DNA from 3 places in the Ureibacillus sp. 179-F W5.1 NHS genome. Region 3 is predicted to be linked to each of the others. Evidence: riboswitches for the same ligand, from Rfam matches in the RefSeq annotation. Region 3 holds a riboswitch; each other region holds the start of a gene.
What was found. Region 3 has a riboswitch for cobalamin ahead of ACH0B5_RS14785 (hypothetical protein). Riboswitches for the same ligand answer to the same signal wherever they lie in the genome.
Positions count from the first base shown of each region.

Region 1: another riboswitch for cobalamin. It lies ahead of ACH0B5_RS05045 (hypothetical protein); the one in region 3 lies ahead of ACH0B5_RS14785 (hypothetical protein).
Region 2: another riboswitch for cobalamin. It lies ahead of ACH0B5_RS09415 (FecCD family ABC transporter permease); the one in region 3 lies ahead of ACH0B5_RS14785 (hypothetical protein).

Region 1 covers NZ_JBIQFG010000006.1:96,927-103,106, reverse strand. Annotated here, with positions in the region: gene ACH0B5_RS05070 (bifunctional adenosylcobinamide kinase/adenosylcobinamide-phosphate guanylyltransferase) at 1-357, opposite strand, end outside; gene ACH0B5_RS05065 (histidine phosphatase family protein) at 297-908, opposite strand; gene cobS (adenosylcobinamide-GDP ribazoletransferase) at 881-1,654, opposite strand; gene ACH0B5_RS05055 (bifunctional adenosylcobinamide kinase/adenosylcobinamide-phosphate guanylyltransferase) at 1,666-2,235, opposite strand; gene ACH0B5_RS05050 (ABC transporter substrate-binding protein) at 2,368-3,321, opposite strand; gene ACH0B5_RS05045 (hypothetical protein) at 3,324-3,872, opposite strand; cobalamin riboswitch at 4,022-4,198, opposite strand; gene ACH0B5_RS05040 (Fur family transcriptional regulator) at 4,259-4,681, opposite strand; gene ACH0B5_RS05035 (metal ABC transporter permease) at 4,678-5,538, opposite strand; gene ACH0B5_RS05030 (metal ABC transporter ATP-binding protein) at 5,553-6,180, opposite strand, start outside.
Region 2 covers NZ_JBIQFG010000017.1:272-6,451, reverse strand. Annotated here, with positions in the region: gene ACH0B5_RS09430 ((Fe-S)-binding protein) at 1-1,281, opposite strand, end outside; gene ACH0B5_RS09425 (cob(I)yrinic acid a,c-diamide adenosyltransferase) at 1,544-2,104, opposite strand; gene ACH0B5_RS09420 (adenosylcobinamide amidohydrolase) at 2,101-3,567, opposite strand; gene ACH0B5_RS09415 (FecCD family ABC transporter permease) at 3,572-4,555, opposite strand; cobalamin riboswitch at 4,737-4,926, opposite strand; gene ACH0B5_RS09410 (acyl-CoA dehydrogenase family protein) at 5,006-6,180, opposite strand, start outside.
Region 3 covers NZ_JBIQFG010000041.1:17,251-23,430, forward strand. Annotated here, with positions in the region: gene ACH0B5_RS14765 (DinB family protein) at 1-171, opposite strand, end outside; partial or broken gene ACH0B5_RS14770 (2-thiouracil desulfurase family protein) at 343-806, shown strand; gene ACH0B5_RS14775 (RBBP9/YdeN family alpha/beta hydrolase) at 927-1,472, shown strand; gene ACH0B5_RS14780 (MazG nucleotide pyrophosphohydrolase domain-containing protein) at 1,535-1,858, opposite strand; cobalamin riboswitch at 2,054-2,233, shown strand; gene ACH0B5_RS14785 (hypothetical protein) at 2,483-2,695, shown strand; gene ACH0B5_RS14790 (M14 family zinc carboxypeptidase) at 2,820-3,863, shown strand; gene ACH0B5_RS14795 (M14 family zinc carboxypeptidase) at 4,183-5,493, shown strand; gene ACH0B5_RS14800 (GNAT family N-acetyltransferase) at 5,618-6,115, shown strand; gene ACH0B5_RS14805 (hypothetical protein) at 6,153-6,180, shown strand, end outside.

The DNA of each region.
Region 1 (6,180 bases), on a different contig from region 3:
TTCTGCAAATAATTTCTGATACAATCTTCCACATGTATCTCGCAATTTTCTCTCTTCTCTTTGAAGTGGAACAATGCCCCTTCCTATATCTGTACAAATACAAATAACATTTGTTTCTTTATCTAACTTCAATAGTTCATCGTAAATGCGAGCAGCAATTTGTTCTTCGTCTAAATCCATGTGCTGAAAAATAATTTTTTCAAAACTTCCAATGACAATAGCTTCATCTTTCGTATAGCTTCGCTCCGATGGAATATTTCCTTCAAAGAAATAATAGTTTTGAAGGGGACTATTTTTTAGTTTGTCGATGACAAATTTTCTTTTTCCATTATAGGCACCACCAATAATGATTCGCATCTTCTCCCCTCCTTCACATCTTCTATTTGAGCCCAACTTAATGTATAAATTGTTCTATGGGTAACAACAAGCTGTTGAAAGCTTTCAACCTTTGGAGAAAATAAGGATAAGATAGTCCGAATAACCCCACCGTGAACAATGAAAGTAAATTGTCCATTTTGACAAACAATTTGTTGAAAACTTTTAAGAACTCTTTTTTTAAAAGCCAAAAAGTTTTCACCATTTGGAGGCGTAATGACCGTTGGCTCTTCTATCCACGTTCGGTAGGTCGAATTTTCTTTTAATTGCTCATATGTTTTCATTTCAAAGTCGCCAAAATAAATTTCCCTTAAATTTTTATCGGAACGGTATTTTGCTTTAGGAAAATAAAGTTGAGCCGTCTCCATACACCGTTTTAAATCACTTCCAAACACTTCACTTGTTTGAATCGGAACATCAAAATGTTGTCTTTTTGTGATAATCGATTCATCCGTCCAACCAACATATTTTCTTTTTACATTTCCGTCTGTTTTTTCATGACGGATTAAATGAACAATAACACCATTCCCCATAGGAATACCTCCATCCCTTCGCATAAGGCACCTAATAAATCCCCCGTCATGCCTCCGAAATTTTTCATCGTCCATTTTCGGTAAATGAAAACAAACAGTACCATAGAGATAAATATTAGAAATGCTACATTGTTAAAAAGATAGAAAGTCAATGTGCAAAATAGGACTGTATAGAAGATAAGGGCAATCCAAATCTTTTTCACATTCACTTTGGATTTAAAATAAACGGCCAATCCTTCTTCTTTCCCATTAGGGGTTGTTAAGAAAAATAGTAATAGAGCTATTCTACTTAAAAAAGGAATGACGAATAAAAACAACATAAAAATGCTATTTCCTTGATAAATAATTTCATATATAAAACCGACTTTTAAAAGGATTAAAACAAATAAACTGATGGCACCAAAGGCTCCTACACGAGAATCGTCCAAAATAGCAAGTCTTCTTTTTTGATCTTGGTAGGAAAAATAAGCATCGCTCATATCAATCCAACCATCTAAATGGAGACCGCCAGTCATAATAATACCTGCTACTACTAGAATAATAGCCAATAACAAGGGGGAAAACTGAAAAAATGCATCGTTCAGTATTATTATAATGCTAAGGGAAGTTCCCATTAAAACACCTAATAACGGCAAAAAGTAAAACATGGCAGATATAGTTTTTTCATTCATAGTCAACTGTTTACGAATAGGGAAAGAAGAAAAAAATTGAAATGATAATAGAAGTCCAATCAAATGATGTTTCATAGTTCTCCTCCCTACTTCCAACGTTTCCTTAAACTATAGTCCATTTCGTATGCTTCGTCACACTTTTCAACAATCCATTGATGCATTTTCCCTAATAGGGAGCAATATCGATTCACTTCTGAAAACTTAGATTGAGCTTCATCCAATAATTCATTTGATACAAGCAATAAAATACAATCATTTACTTCTTTCCATTTTAGTACTTGTTCCTTTAACGCTTGTATATATCGGTTTATTTCATGTGTCCTTGCCTCTCCATTTAATAACTCCGTTTTATAGAGCACATTATTTAACCAAGTAGTAAGACAATCCCACACAACGATAGGATGTTCTGCAAACAACTCGTCATTAAATACTAAGTCATCTACAATTTCAATTGTTTCCCATTGAACGGAAGAGTTGAATCGATCTTGTTGATGACGTTTAATTCGTTCTGCCATCTCCTCATCAATTGCTACCCCAGATGCAATATAAAGTAGACGCTTTCGGTCATAGATTTGAAAAAGTTGCTTCGCATAACGTTCTGCGAAGGCACTTTTCCCACTACGAACACCGCCAGTAATAAAAATGATTTTCCCCATAAATAGCTCCTCGAAAAAATTCACAAAATAAATACGTTCTTTCCCCTATTAACCATATCAAATAAAATAAAAAAAATCTGCTATCTTTCTACGGCTAAGCATCGTAGTCATCAAGCAGATTTATTTACTTAATTATTCATTAAATAATTCTGGGTAAATCGTTTTGGCAATCATTTCAACTGCTTCACCGATACGTGGTCCTGGACGATCCATAATATCCGCATTTAATAGATACACTTCTTTATTTTGAACTGCTGAAATTGTAGACCATCCTTCTCTAGCTAATATTTCACCCTTTGGATCTTCTATATAATTTACCGTCGAAACAATCGCTTCAGGATTTCTTGTAATTAGATCTTCTTCTGTTACTGCAAACCATCCTTGTTGATCAGCATAAATATTTTCCACACCTGCTGCCTCAATCATTTCTTGTTGGAATGTACCAGAACCGATAGACCAAATGTCTGGAGCTGGTGAAATTTCAAAATAAACTTTTTTCTTTTGTTCAATCGACTTTGTTTTTTCTTGAACAGCTGCAATTTGAGATTGAATATCTTCTACAACTTGTTTTCCTTCTTCTTCCACTCCCATTACTTCAGCCATTTGTTCGATATCACCATAAACATCGTTAATAGAAGTTGCTGATTGAATAACGAATACTTTAAGTCCTGCGCTTTCCAATTGGTCAATTTGAGCTTCTTCTCCAGTTGTATAAGCAAATACGACATCTGGATTTAATTCAATAATACGTTCCGTATTTACCGTCATGGAATCTGTTACACGTTCGATTTTTAAAGCTTCCTCCGGATATGTATCATATTCCGATGCTCCAATAATTTGATCCCCTACACCTAGCTCGAATAAAATTTCTGTATTACTTGGTTGTAGAGAAACGATTTTTTCAGGGACTTCTTCAAAAGTTACTTCTTGTCCACGGTCATCTACTACTGTATAGGGACCACTTTCTTCCGTACTGTTTGTTTTTGAAGCTGTATCATTCGTAGCTTTTTGTTCCCCATCAGAACAACCAACTAATAGCAATGAGATGGCAAGTGGTGCCATCCACTTCTTGTTGAAAAATTTCATCGTCACACTTCCTCTTTTTTTCTTTTTTTATTAGGATAGGATTTACTTATAAATGGGACTTCTTCAATACCATGCATTTTATTTGTATAAACAGCCATAACAAAAAATACATTGGCTAGTAGCCCTAAATAATTAAATAGTATTTCCGGTACTTCCCTCTCCTCACTTACTTTATGAAGAGCCCGGTAAGATTTTTTCGCTTCGCTACGACAAATATGTAAAAATGTTGCAGCTAGACACCCTTGAGGCAGTAAAAATTGCTTTATCTCTTCCCCCACTTGTTCAACATAAAAATCATATCGACTGCTTAACCAACTTAAATCTTCTTCTGTTACCGATAACTTCCCACGAACTGATCCATTTACGTGATAGGCCATCGGATGGATTTTGTGCAAATCATCTAAAACAACTCGGCAATTCTCCTCTTCTTGCAACAAAGGCAATACTACCCCTATTTTTGTTGTAAGAGAATCAGTTCGAATCTCGAAGTCAACTAGACAACTTTTCTCCCTCATAAATGGATAGCAGCTGTAACGGCTATCTTTTCGAATAGGAACACCCCTTTCTTAGTGATAACATCCCTTCGGATAGGAAAGCATGGCAATAAAAAAGCCAACCGAGAACGGATGGCATAAATTACAATATAGAACAAAAAAATTATAAAATAATGCCGCACATTCTCTTTAGTTCCGAAGAGGTTTGTTACGATCAGAAAAAGATAGGTCTCCTGGCTCGTGTTTATCGTTTCAAGAGCCTTCCCATCCCTTTAGACAGTGGCATTTTCTTGAAACAAACACATACAGTTGCGGACACAGCTTCGGCATCTCACCGAATTCCCTATTAAGCGTATCATCGCATCTTTTTCCTGCAAACGTATTCACTTAATTGCAATGTATCATATTTTCTCAAATAAATGAACAGTAATTTTTAAAGGAAGTTAAACGGTTTCATGTACACAATTTTGGCATTTCCCGTAAATCTCAAATTTATGGGATTCGATCGCACAATCTGGCAATTTCTCTTGTATCATTTCCATTGGACAAACAGAAATTTCCTTCACTTTTCCACACTCCATACATATAAAATGATGATGATGGTGTTCTGATTCACAATGCATTCGGAAATTTCTTTCGCCATTTAGCTCGGTTTCTTCTAATATGCCAAGATCAACAAAAGTAGCTAAATTTCGGTAAATTGTATCAAAACTCATTCCCGGGAAATCCTTTTTCAATACAGAAAGGAGATCTCGAGCAGTTAAATACTTATCCGTATCTTCAAACATATTCAAAATTAGCTCACGTTTATCTGTTTTTTTATAACCGTTATCTTTTAAAATTTCCCATGCTCTCGTAATATTCATTTAACTGCTCCCCTTCCTTGCTTTAAATGTAGAATGATCTTTTTTGTTATTATAACAATTAATAGGATAAGTATAGAAGTAACAACAATCGTTCCACCGGGTGCTAGGTTTAAATAAAAGGCACTGACCAATCCGATAATCACAGCAGCTTCCCCAAACAAAATGGAATAAATGATTGTTTGTTTAAAGCCCCGTGCTATTCGCATACTTGCCGCAACTGGAAGAGTAATTAAAGAAGAAACTAATAGTATACCGACAATTCGCATACTTGCTGCGATGACTAACGCCACAACAATCATAAATAAAAAGTGAATCCATTTTGCGGGTAGGCCACTCGCATTGGCATATTCCTCATCAAAGGATAAAACGAACATTTCTTTGAAAAAAGCAAATAAAAATAAAAAGACAACGATCGCAATACCGATGACAACCCATAAATCTTGTCTAGAAACAGCCGAAACAGAGCCAAATAAATAGCTCATTAAATCTGTATTAAAGCCACTAGCTAATGAAATAAAAATGGCGCTAAGACCAATTCCCCCCGACATAATAATCGGTATGGCAAGCTCTTCATAATGTTTATAAAGTCTACGTAATCGTTCAATTAAAATGGATCCACTAACCGATGCAATAATTCCTAAATAAATTGGATTTAATAATGCAAAGGCAGTGAAAGTTTGACTTAAATATAAACTTCCTGCAATTCCCGCTAATGTCACATGGGACAATGCATCCGCAATAAGGGACATTCTTCTTACAACAATAAATACACCTAATACCGGTGCAATCACTCCAATAATTAGCCCTGAGAAAAAGGCATTTTGTAAAAATTCATAGTTTAAAATTGCTTCAATCATTTGCCTTCTCCTCTTTAATGAATCTTTCGAACCGCATGGCCATACCAATTATCCAATTGATTTTGTGAAATCGTATCAAAATCCTCTTTATATCCATGGAAATGGATCGTTTGGTTTAAACAAGCTACATGGCTAATACGGTTGGAAACGGTATCGACATCATGGGTAACTAAAATAATTGTTTTATTTTGTTCCTCGTTTAAAGTTGCTAACATATCATAAAATGATTGGACATTTTCATGATCGATTCCGACAGTCGGTTCATCTAAAATTAAAATTTTCGGGTTAGAAATCAATGCTCTAGCAATAAACACCCGTTGTTGTTGACCACCTGAAAGTTGGCCGATATTACGGGAGCGGAACGCTTCCATTCCAACGGATTTCAATGCTTCCTCTACTTTTAAGTCAACATCTTTTGGCATTCGTTTAAATAACCCAACTTTTTTTGTTAATCCACTTTTTACGACTTCTTCTACTGTTGCTGGGAAGCCTGAATTAAATGCATTGGATTTTTGAGAAACATAGCCAATCCATTCCCTTTGACGAAAGGCATCAATGGGTTGCCCGAACAATTGAATTTCTCCTGTCATCGGTTTCAATAATCCTAGCAATAATTTTAATAGAGTGGATTTACCTGAACCA
Region 2 (6,180 bases), on a different contig from region 3:
CCAAGGATTTCCTTGACGTTCGATATTGTTCATAGCCCGTTGAGCATCGGAATTTACTTTTCCTTCTGTCATCGTTAAATAACGGCGAAGATCAATGATTTTATCTACATGTTCATTCATAACAGGACATTGGTCTTCACAGTTTCGGCATGTTGTACAAGCCCAAATTTCCTCTTCTGTAATAACGTCTCCGATTAATGATGGACTATAAATATCCTCAACGATTGCCCCTTCTGCCCCTGCAGCCATTGCAAGTTGATTGCCCTTTGAATTGTTAAAGGCAAAAGCAGGAACCCAAGGCTTTTGTTTCGTTGTAACAGCACCTGTAAAAGTTAAATGATCACGTAACTTAACGATTAAATCCATCGGGGACAGCATTTTACCTGTTCCCGTTGCAGGGCACATATTCGTACAACGGCCGCATTCTACACATGCGTATAAATCGATTAATTGTTTTTGAGTAAAGTCTGTAATTTTACCAACACCAAAGGAAGGCATTTCTTCTTCATCTTCCGCCTCTTCCATCGCATCGAAATTAATTGGGCGAAGCGTACCAGCACGGTCTAATCTGTGGAAGTAAACGTTTACAGGGCCAGAGATAAGATGGAAATGCTTTGATTGCGGAACATACACTAAGAATGTTAATAAAATCAGTAAGTGTACCCACCACATAATATAAAATCCTACTGCAGCAGCTTCAGCTGGTAAGAAACTAAATATAGCAGCAATTCCTGAGGCAATCGGCTCACTACCAGTTAAGCCATGATTATGCCAAATAATTCCCATGCCGTTTCCAACTAATGTGGAAACCATTAATCCACCAATAAAAATTAATACTAGTCCATTTTTCCAACCTCGTTTTAGACGAACGAGCTTTTCAATATACCGACGATAAAAAGCTCCAAAAACGGCAACTAAAATGACCGCAGCTACAATTTCCTCAAATAACGTAAATACTTGATATAGTTGTCCTAATGGAAGGTGTGATCCTGGAGCTAATCCTTTCCAGATAAAATCTATAGCCCCTAATTGAACGAGAAGAAATCCATAGAAAAATAAAACATGGATAAATCCGCTTTTTTTATCTTTTAATAATTTAGATTGTCCAAAAACATTGACCCAAATTTTTTCGAGTCGCATCATAACATTGTCATTAAATTCTTCTTTCTTCCCAAGCTTTACAAACTCATATCGTGTTTTTAACAGATAAACAAACAATCCTACTGCGTATAGCACGACCGCAATAAACAACACCCAGTTTGCAATTAATAATGCATTCATTTCTTCTCCCCCTTATCTCTTTTTCCCCTTTGTTTCTGTTTCTATTGATTATTCCTATCAACCTATAATTATGATTAGCATTGATTAGAAATCTCTTATTATTCTGTTTTTATTGTAAAATATGAATGAGCATTCAGTCAATGTATTGTTCGGAAATTTCTAATTATATTAAAATTTTCTTTCTTTATTCGTCTTTTTTCTATTTATACCTTCTTTTCAAAATAAAAAACAATCCTATTTATGTAGGATTGTTTTAATTACATTATTTAAATACATCTCCGCCTCGAATATATTCCACATCACTTACTTGTAAACGGAAATTGACAACACGGGCCGCTGCAAAGAAATAATCCGATAATCGATTTAAATACTTTTGTACAACGGTAGGAACATCTTCTTTTTCGTTCATTAACGTCACTACTCTCCGCTCTGCACGACGTGTAACAGTACGAGCAATGTGAAGAGTTGCAGCTGCCGATGTTCCGCCTGGCAAAATAAATCTTTTTAATGGAGGTGCTTCATCAGATAAAGTATCAATACGTTTTTCTAGCACCTCAATGGATGATTCTTGTAGAGTATATTGTCGTTCCTTCATTACATTGGCCAAATCTCCGCCACAGTCAAATAATTCATGCTGAATCGTTTGTAAGTCTTCAATTAAATCTTGAAAAATCGTTGAGTCTAATTCCGTTATCGCTTTACCAATAAAAGAATTTAATTCATCAATAGTGCCATAAGCTTCTACACGTAAATCGTCCTTATTGACACGTCCGCCCATTAAGCTCGTTTTTCCTTTATCCCCTGTTTTCGTGTACAGTTTCATTGTAACGCCCCTCTTCGATAAATTTGAATTGCTTCCACTGTCGCTTCAAAAACGCCCCTCCCTATTACTTTACCAACTTCTGTAATAGGCCCACCATATTGCATATATTCTCCCTGCTGAGTCGCCGCAATAAGTAAGCTATCGGTCGGTGTACCTGTTGCCATCGTATTAGAAATGGTATCATACACCTTTTCATGATGTAATGCTTTCGTTTTCGCTTCTGTTGCAGTCATCATGCCTTGAACAAATGCTTCATCAGATAATTTTCCGTTAACAATTACCCACGTATTAATCGTTCCAACATGATTCTTATTATCCCTATCATATGAACGGGATACATCTATTGCGTTTCCAATTCCTGCTGTGACCATAACGATAACGCTTCCAAAAGGAGCTTCATATTGTTTTACAATAGCGTTTTTCGTATGAACTGCCGTCATCATGCCGACCGTATTCGTAGGGGAAAACCCTTCTTCGATTAAATATTGTAAAAACTCTTCTTTCACTTGATAAATATTATAATCTTGTTGAACAGTTCGATTAATAAAATTTGAATACCAACCTAATCCAGCATTATGAACTGCTGAAGATAAAACCCGTAAAGGAAAAGCAGATTTACATTCAACGTATTCATCTGTTATTTTTATATTCTCTACTGTAATTACCTTTTCCTTTGCAAGCTCGTTTAAATCAGGTAATATTGTCATTTGAGGTTTTGGTTGCTCCGGATGGGCTTGCATTGAAATTCTTGCTTTATATACATCCATTATTTGATCATCGATTAATACTTCATGGGGAACACCCTTTGCCCTTACTTTTCCATCCTCCATTAATAAAATTTCATCACAATATAGTGAAGCTAAATTAATATCATGAAAAACAGAAACAACCGTTAAGTCGTGATTCGTTACTTCCTTGCGAATCATATCTAATATTTGCTTTTGATGGGCAATATCTAAATGGTTTGTCGGTTCATCAAGTAAAAGTAAACTAGAACATTGGGCTAAAGCTTGAGCTATAAAAACCCGCTGTTGCTCTCCTCCCGATAAATATTCCAATTGAGCTTTTTCAAATTTCCTTACGCCTGTTTGTTCCATTGCATTAACAACTGCTTTTTCATCTTCTGTTTTCCAACTGGAAAAAAATCCAGACTGGTGAGGATAACGTCCTAGGGAAACGGTATCTCGAACCGTATTCGAAAAAGCTGTTGCATGTAGCTGTGGTAAAACCGTCATTTTTTTTGCTAATTGTTTCGGAGAGTAATCTTTAATTTCTTTACCATCAACATAAACAGTTCCCGTTGATGGTTTCATAATGCCGCTAATCACTTTTAATAAAGTGGATTTCCCACAACCATTTGGACCAAGAATACCTAACATTTTCCCTTTTTCCACTTCAAAGGAAATGTTCGAAAGTATTGGAGTTGAACCATAACCTCCAGAAATATTTTGGACCTTTAACATAACCTCACCCCCTACTTTTTCTTTGTTTATAAAATATAAATGAAAAAACAGGTGCCCCTATAAAGGCTGTAATTACACCTATCGGTAGTTCTGAAGGGGAAATAATCGTTCGGGAAACTAAATCACAAATAATTAATAGACTAGCTCCGTTAAAAAAGGACAAAACCAATAGATGACGGTGGTCTGCTCCCCATAGCATTCTTGTCATATGAGGCACAACTAAACCAACAAATCCGATTGTACCCGAAACAGCAACGGCTGCCCCTGTTAACATGGAACCTCCAGCTAGTATTGCATACTTACTTTTCTTTACATTTACCCCTAACGATTGGGCCCGTTCGTCTCCATACATCATGGCATTCAACTCTCTTCGGTTGAGCCATATAATAATTGTTCCAATAATAATAAAGGGTACAATCATTTGAACGTACGGCCATCCGCGCATGGAAACACTACCTAAAAGCCAACCCATAATTTCACGTAATTGTTCTCCTGTTAGGGCAATCATTAAAGAAATACAAGAACCTAAAAAGGAACTAAAAATGACCCCGGTTAAAATGAGCGTTTCCATTTTCATCGTTCGATCCACGAGTCGAGCAAAGGTTAAAACAAGAACCATTGTCAAAAAGGCACATATCATCCCTACAAAAGGTAACGAATATGAACCTATTATAGGAAGGGAAAGTCCAAAGAAAATTGTTGCTACCGCTCCAACAGATGCCCCCGAAGAAATACCTAATGTATAAGGGTCCGCCAGTGGATTTTTCAATAAGCCTTGAAACGCAGCTCCCGCAATCGCTAATGCGGCGCCTACTAAACCAGCTAAAACAACCCGGGGCATACGTATACTCCATAAAATGTTGTAGGCACTTTCATTCGTTTCTTTATCCCACAATGTTGAAAAGGGTACTTCTGCTGTTCCTATGGAGACACCTAACCAAATGCTAATTAATAATATTCCGATAGAGGAACTATAGGCGAAGAACATTTTTCTTTTCACACTGTTCCCTCATTCCTATTTTCTAGTAATCTATTTATCATAAATAATATTGTCATTGTTTCAATACCTCCCAAAAGGCAAAATAAAAAGTCTCTCAGTTTACGAGAGACTTTGAAAAATCGAAAAATAAACACTCCATCTTTACTGCCTCCCTTATCCTCGTAAGGTGCTATTCCTAACCATAAAGGCAGGTCTCCTGGCTCATGTTCATCGCAAACCTTCCCTTCCCATTACTTTTGTAACAGTGGACTGTAAGGCACGCTCCCATTTACAGTTGCGGGACAGCGTCGGAATTTCACCGACTTCCCTTTTACTCTTATAACAAAATCGCTATAAGAACCTTTATGTGTCATTATGAAGTTGTTCTTCCACATTATAACTTATAAAAAACAATTGTATAGAAAGATTTTAATAGAAAAAGGTAATTAAATAACTCTCCTATAAAGAATTATTTTTTGCCGTCTCTTGCAAAGCTGATTCGGCTAACTTTTTAATCGTTATATCATCCATAGGCGGATTATGTAGACCTGCACGAACATCTCGATAAAACCGTTGAAGAGGATTTGTCCGTTGCAAACTTTTTGCCCCAACTACTCGCATAGCCTTATCTACTACTTGGATTGCCCCATTCGTTACGACATGTTTTGCGACGTTTACAGCATTCATGATCGTTATTTTTTCCTCTTCCGTTACTCTTTTACCTTCTTTTTCTTTCCCTTTGAATTCTACATAACTTTGGGCAGCTCCATATAATGTAAAACGTGCCTTCGCTAATTCTAATTCGATTTCACCTAGTAAGGATTGAACGTTAGGTAAAGAAGCAATCGTTCCTTTTATACTGTTTGGAGAATGGGTATTGGCAAACTGAAGGGCATAATCCTGCGCCGCTTGAGCTATTCCTAAATAGGTTGCAGGAATAAGAAGTAACCAACCGTTCAACTTAAAACTAGCACTATTATTCGGTAACTCAACTAAGTCTGATTGATCAACATGGACATTTTCAAGGACTAAATCGTGACTAGCTGTACCTCGCATCGCCATCACATCCCACGTTTCTTCAATCGAAACACCGGAGTTATCTTTATGAATTAAAAAGAAGCCAATTTGTTCTTTTTCTTCAATCCATGCGGAAGTTAAGAAATAATCAAGGGCAAAGGATCCCGTTGTATAGCTTTTGCGCCCGTTAATTACCCAATGATTCCCTTCCCTTTTAGCCGATGTGCCCGGTCTTCCCCCTCGAATAGGACTACCTGTTGCAATTTCGCTTACTGCCCGATTAATAATAGCTCCTTTTTCTACTTCTTTTGCAAAAGCTGATAATTTTGATGGCTCCCAATATTGATTTTCATATAACTCTCCTACAGTTAATAGAGTCCAGCCTATAGCTAAAGCGGTACTACCATCATAACTCCCTAATGTTTCTTGGAGGAGAATCGAATCATAAACATTAAAACCTTCTCCCCCTAACTGTTTCGGTAAAGTTAATTTTGTATAGCCGATTTGACGTAATTGATGAATATGTTCAAGGGGAAATTGCGATTGTTCGTCGATTTGTTGAGCAGCCTTTTTAAATGGTTCCTCTAACGTTGCCAACTTTTCTATCCAAAAACGTT
Region 3 (6,180 bases):
AGTAATAATACGAATAGCAGTAACCGTATGCCAAGCAATTCGGCCTAATGTCCAATTTTGTGATGTTATTTCCTGTTTAAGAGATTCATCCGTTAAATGATTAAGTATTCTTTGTGTAGCATCAGCTTCAAACTCCCAAGATCTCAAAAAATGGTCTAATGTTTGGAACATAACCTTCCTCCTAAAATAGTAGTTTTCACTTCTATGCATCTATAATTTCATTATATTCTCCTTAAAATGGAAAAAGACTTATGCTTAATCTATTGGATTAACCAATCAAATTTCAAACAAATAACTTTGTAGTATAATACGATAAAGTCTTTATATGGGGTGGGGAAAAAGATGATATTAGTTAGTTCGTGTTTAGCTGGAAACCCAGTAAGGTACAATGGTACGTCATGTTCGGATAGTACAATTCAAAAATTAATCGATGATCAGAAGGCCATCCCTATTTGTCCAGAGCTATTAGGAGGTTTTGAAACACCTAGGGAACCAGCTGAGATTATTAACGGTGAGGTTTTGATGTTTTGGCAGGAAAAGCAAAAGTGATGGAACGCTCTGGGAATGACGTCACCGAATTATATTTGAAGGGTGCTAGAAAAACCCTTGAGATAGCAAAAGAAATGAAAGCTACATATGTAGTGTTGAAAGTATTTAGTCCATCATGTGGTAGTCAAAAAATAAATAACGGAAAGTTTATTGGAGAACAAATAAACGGAGCGGGTGTAACAACAGCGTTATTAAAAACGAATGGTATCAGTGTTATATCTGAACTAGAGTTAGAAAAATTAAAAGATGAAATTTAATAGCAATATTCTAGCAATCGTTACTAGTATTAGCATTTTAAAATTTCTTCGCTATTACTCCTTTGGATATATCCCTATCTGGAGGGGTGTTTTTTATTAAATTAAAAGGAGAATCATTCTATGAATAAATTATATTTAATCGATGGTTATGGAGGTTCGCCAGAAATAAATTGGCTATCTAACATTGGACAAAAATTTAAGGATGATTTTGATATTCACATTATTCCATACACAGATCCTACCGAAGCTAATGTAACGCAATGGGATTTTGATTTGGAAAGGGGAATTACAACCCCTGAAGATGCTTATTTTATATGTCATAGTTTAGGGTGTGTTACGTTCTTAAGATACTTACAACGACATCATGTAAAAGTGAAAGGAGCCATTTTAGTTTCTGGTTTCGTAGAGGAGGTTGAAAATTTCCCACAATTTCAACCTTATTTCAAAAACCTAGATGAAGGTTGTTGGAAAGATTTGATTGGGGATGCTTATGTCATTTCTTCTAAAACGGATCAAATTATTCATTGGAAACTAACATATGAACTATCTAATTTGTTGGAATGTCCATTTATTTTATTACCAATTGGTGGACACTTTACATCCGGAGAAGGAATCGTTAATATGCCTGTTGTTGAGAAGTTAGTGAAGGCTAACTGGTTAGGTTAATACTAAGGAAAAAACGCCTCTTTAGAATGTAACTTTCTAAAGAGGTTTCATTATGTAAATAGTCATTTTAATAGTTTATACCGCTTATCTAACTTATCACGATGGGACTGGAAAACATCTTCTAAAGAAATATCGTATTTGTTAGCAATTACAATAAGATTGCCTAATACATCTCCGAGTTCTTCGGTTAATTCTTGTTTTTGCCGTTCTAAAGTTCCATTACTTTCATCAGGTCGATCTCTTCCAATTTCAAGTGTTCGAATTGCCCGTGCAACTTCGCCCGTCTCCTCAGCTAAAAAACCGATTCGAATAAATATATCTAACTCTGACCATCCTCTTTTTTCATAATAGACTTTAACCCATTCTTGAAATTCATTCACATTCATAACTAAATACCCCCTTCAATAACCACAATATTTTCAGCATATCAGAAAACATGAATAATGGGAAAAGGCTGTTAGTGCCAAGTATTTAAACGCCTGCAACATTATCCATACGCTATATGGAGAAGGTACTCATTTTCAAAACAATAGTTTGAATATTTTAATCCTTTTGTTTTTTAGGTATAATATATAGTAATTACATAACGTGTAAGAATAGGTGCTTATGAGAATAAGCTTAAAAGGGAAGCTTGGTGAAAATCCAACACTGTCCCGCAACTGTGAATTCGGAGCAAATCAATAGATGCCACTGTGTAAATGGGAAGGCGTTGATTTGTGTTGATGAGAAGTCAGGAGACCTGCCTAATTCTAGTACACACCAAATACCTACGTGGAAATAGGTGGTGTTCTGTGCGAAATTGAACGTAAAAAAAATCGGTTTTTTTACGCTTTTTAAGTATGCATAGATAAGTCCAAAGCTATTTCTGAACTCAGGAGTAGCTTTTTTATTTGGGTTATGTAAAAAAGGAGGCTTATCAGATGGATGTTATTAGTACGGTAGTAGGTTACCAGTATATTTGTGGAACTCACAGGAAAGAAAGTTTTATGGTATGAAAGGGAGTGGGAGAAATGCCATCACATTCAAGAGCTTTTTATGAAGAGCAATTTAAAGTATATATTATGGAGAATATGCTCGGCGAGAAAACAGAGACGTTAAAGGATTTTCTCCTCCAATTAATCGATGATCATCAAAATGATTATAAAGAAATTAATTATGCTTATTTAAAGGTAAAGAAGGAGTTATTGGGCACCAAAGATAATATTGAAAATGGTAAATTATGATAAAGGGACTATATTTAGTAATAAATAATGATAGTTTTCCTCTATATACATTCAAAGTAATGATAGATTATATTAATTTATGAATAATGTAAATATTCAGACTTTTGAATGTGGAGGGGTTAAGATGAAAAAGAAATTGTTTGCACTATCGTTAACGGGAATGATGACATTAGGAGCTGTTGCACCATCTGCGTTGCCTGTTTATGCTGTCGGTGAAGGACCAAACTATAATGGAAACGAATCGATTCAAACTTCTAATCTATATACTTACGAAGAAATGGTAAAATACTTGAAAACCCAAGATGCAAAACAAGAAGCAATGGAGCTTGAAGTTATTGGTCAAACAGTGAAAAATAGAGATATTTATTTAGCAAAATATATGACTGACCCAAGCAATCCAACTGTACTAATTTTAACTCAACAGCACGGAAATGAACAATTAACAACTGAAGGTGCTTTAGAGTTTATTAAGCATCTTGGTACAAATAAAACAAAGGGTGTTCTTGAAAATGTAAATGTTCTTATTGTACCGATGTTAAATGCGGATGGTGCAATGGGTGATGTAAACTTTTCCCTTGAAGATTACGTGGCAGATGGCGGACGTCATTTAACACGTTATAATGCAGTGGGGACTGACTTGAATCGAGATCATGTTGATAAATTACAACCTGAAACACAAGCACTACACGAAAATGTGCTACAGAAGTATGATATTGATTATATGATCGACCTTCATCATCAAGGTACTGAATATGAACGAGATGGAGAATTAGTATCTGGTTCAATGCTCTATCCGACAAACGCGAATGTAAAACCAGAAGTGTTAGAGAAATCCAAAAAACTAGGTGCAGTCGTATTCAACGCTGTTGATTCAACGGGTTGGGGTCATATTGGCAAATATAATGGCGGTAGCGGCGAAAATATTGGCCGTAACGGTGCAGCGGTCCAATATGATATAGCGACGCTGTTATTTGAAATGCGCGGAATGTCTGATCATGAGGATCCTTCACGAGTAATCGGTCAAAAAAGTAATGGTTATTTAATTAAACAAACGGTCACGACGTTGGATGCCACTGTTAGAGCGATCGCAGACGGTTCAATTGAAAATGCAGATATTAGTTTCTGGGATACATTAGATACACAAACTCAACGACCTTCTGAAGAGTAATTGTGAGTTGAATAAGCGAAGCCATTTGATAATAATTCAAATGGCTTCTTTTTTATGTTAGAAGGTTTATCAATAAGAACATAGTGAGACCTTTTTTCTAGCCAACGTTCCATTTTACCTACGGAAAGAAGGAATATTCTAAATTATCTCTTGTTTACTAGTCTTGTAATCCTTAATAATTGAAAAATAACACTAATAAAGACTCAATTTTCTGAAAATATAAAATATTCTGTTTTGTTTTCTTTTTCAATCATGTACAATCTATTTCGAGCCCCAAAATAAATTGTAGATTGGGACAAGTATACTTAGGAGGGATTTTATGGAAAAGAAGTTTTCAAAAGTAATTTTACCAACAGCGTTGGCACTAACTGTAAGTGTATCATCTGCTGCCTACGCAAATCCGCAATCAACACCGAACGGACCTTACATTGAAGACAACCAGAATATTTCTCTATCAAGTTATATGTCAAATGCAGAATTAGCAACTAAATTACAAAAGCTCGAAGCTTCTTCCAATGGGAAGATGAAGCTGGAAGTTGCTGGCTATTCCAACCTTGCTCCCGATGGTTATCAAACCGAAGCGGACAAAGGGGAACCAATTTATGTAGCAAAATTTGGGGATAATGATCCAAATAAAAAACGTATATTAATTACCGCTCAGATTCATGGGAATGAGCAAATTGGAGCTGAAGCGGCTATTGATATTATTCAAAAGCTTTCTTCCAACGGGAAGGAAGTTGAAGAAATTTTAGAAAACGTGTCCATCTGGATTATGCCTCGTATTAACCCAGAAGGAGCGGATAATCAATATGAAGGTAAGTGGTATCCAACTCGTTATACCCATCAAACATGGTTGCCTGAAAATATCGGTCTTCCAGCAGATACGGTTGCTCCGTGGTACTATAATAGCGATGGTAGCGAAAGAGCTCAAAATAATGAAGGACGTGTCGTTTATGGTATTCCTGGATATGACCAAAACCGGGACTACAATCCAAATTTAGATTTTAGAGTAGAGAACCAAGACCTTAGCGAGGTTGCTTCGTTCTTAAACTCCCAATCTACAAATAACAGCAAATACGGTGGTTTCTATGTTACAGCAGAGGCACGTACTGTTACAAGTGTGTTTAAAGAGTTCCAACCGGATGTGTATGTAGATGTACATCACCGTGGTTTCAATACAGTATCTGATGAGGATAATCGTTCAGTACCTGTCCAATTCGCTGCAGTTGTTGCTGATCCATATACAGATCCATTCACTGGTGAACAATATGAAGTAGATGAAGATGTTCTGACGCTAGCTAAACAGGTTAATGCACTATCTGCATTAACATTGCAAAAAGGGCAATCCCATTTCGGTGCTGTTCAGAAATATCCTGATGTAAACTTACCAGGTACAGCTCTAGGAGCATTTGCATTAAATGATACTTCAATTATGTTAATTGAAATTAAAGGTCAAAGCCAAACATTAGGACAAAAGCAGGCCGGTATGCTGAAAGAAACGGTTACTCAACCACTCTTTGCAGTTTTCCAAGGACTTGCTGATGGATCTATTTATGAAGTTGATACGCAAGTTTATGATGATATTCCAGAGGCTTCAAATTCAATTAGTGATCCAACATCAAGAAACTAAAAAATGGTTCTATGAAGAGGGTGGCAGGTATTGCTATCCTCTTTTTTAACGAATTAAAGGGTTGCATCATTCCATCAATTTGGATAAAATTACCTCCTACGTAAATAAGAAGGAGCCGATAACTATGGTTAAAGTAAGGAAAGGGATGGGTAGTGACGCAGAACAGGTCATTACAGTCATGAAAAATGCAGAGGATTCGGGATTTATGTTATTTTCTCCGGGAGAAAGAAAAATAACTATTGATGGTTTAGCAAAACTGATGGACTCCCTAAATAATAGTCTCAAATCAAGTTTGTTTGTAGCAGTAGATAACAATCGACTTTTAGGTTACATCATTGTTCAAAATGATAAGCCATCACGCGTCGCCCATAGAGCATATTTAGTTATTGGTGTACATAGTGAAAGTCGGGGTAAAGGGGTTGGAACAGCCCTTTTTCATCACGTATTAGAATGGGCAAAGGAAGTGAAGCTTCATCGATTAGAATTAACGGTCATATCAACAAATGACGTGGCAATCAACTTATATAAGAAAATGGGATTTGAAGTGGAAGGGGTAAAGAAGCATTCCTTATTGATAGATGATGAATATGTGGATGAGTATTATATGTCGATTTTAATATAAATCTATGAAGAATTTGGCTGAAAGGAGTAGGGTTGTTTTGAAAAACGAAAATATCCTAACATCTT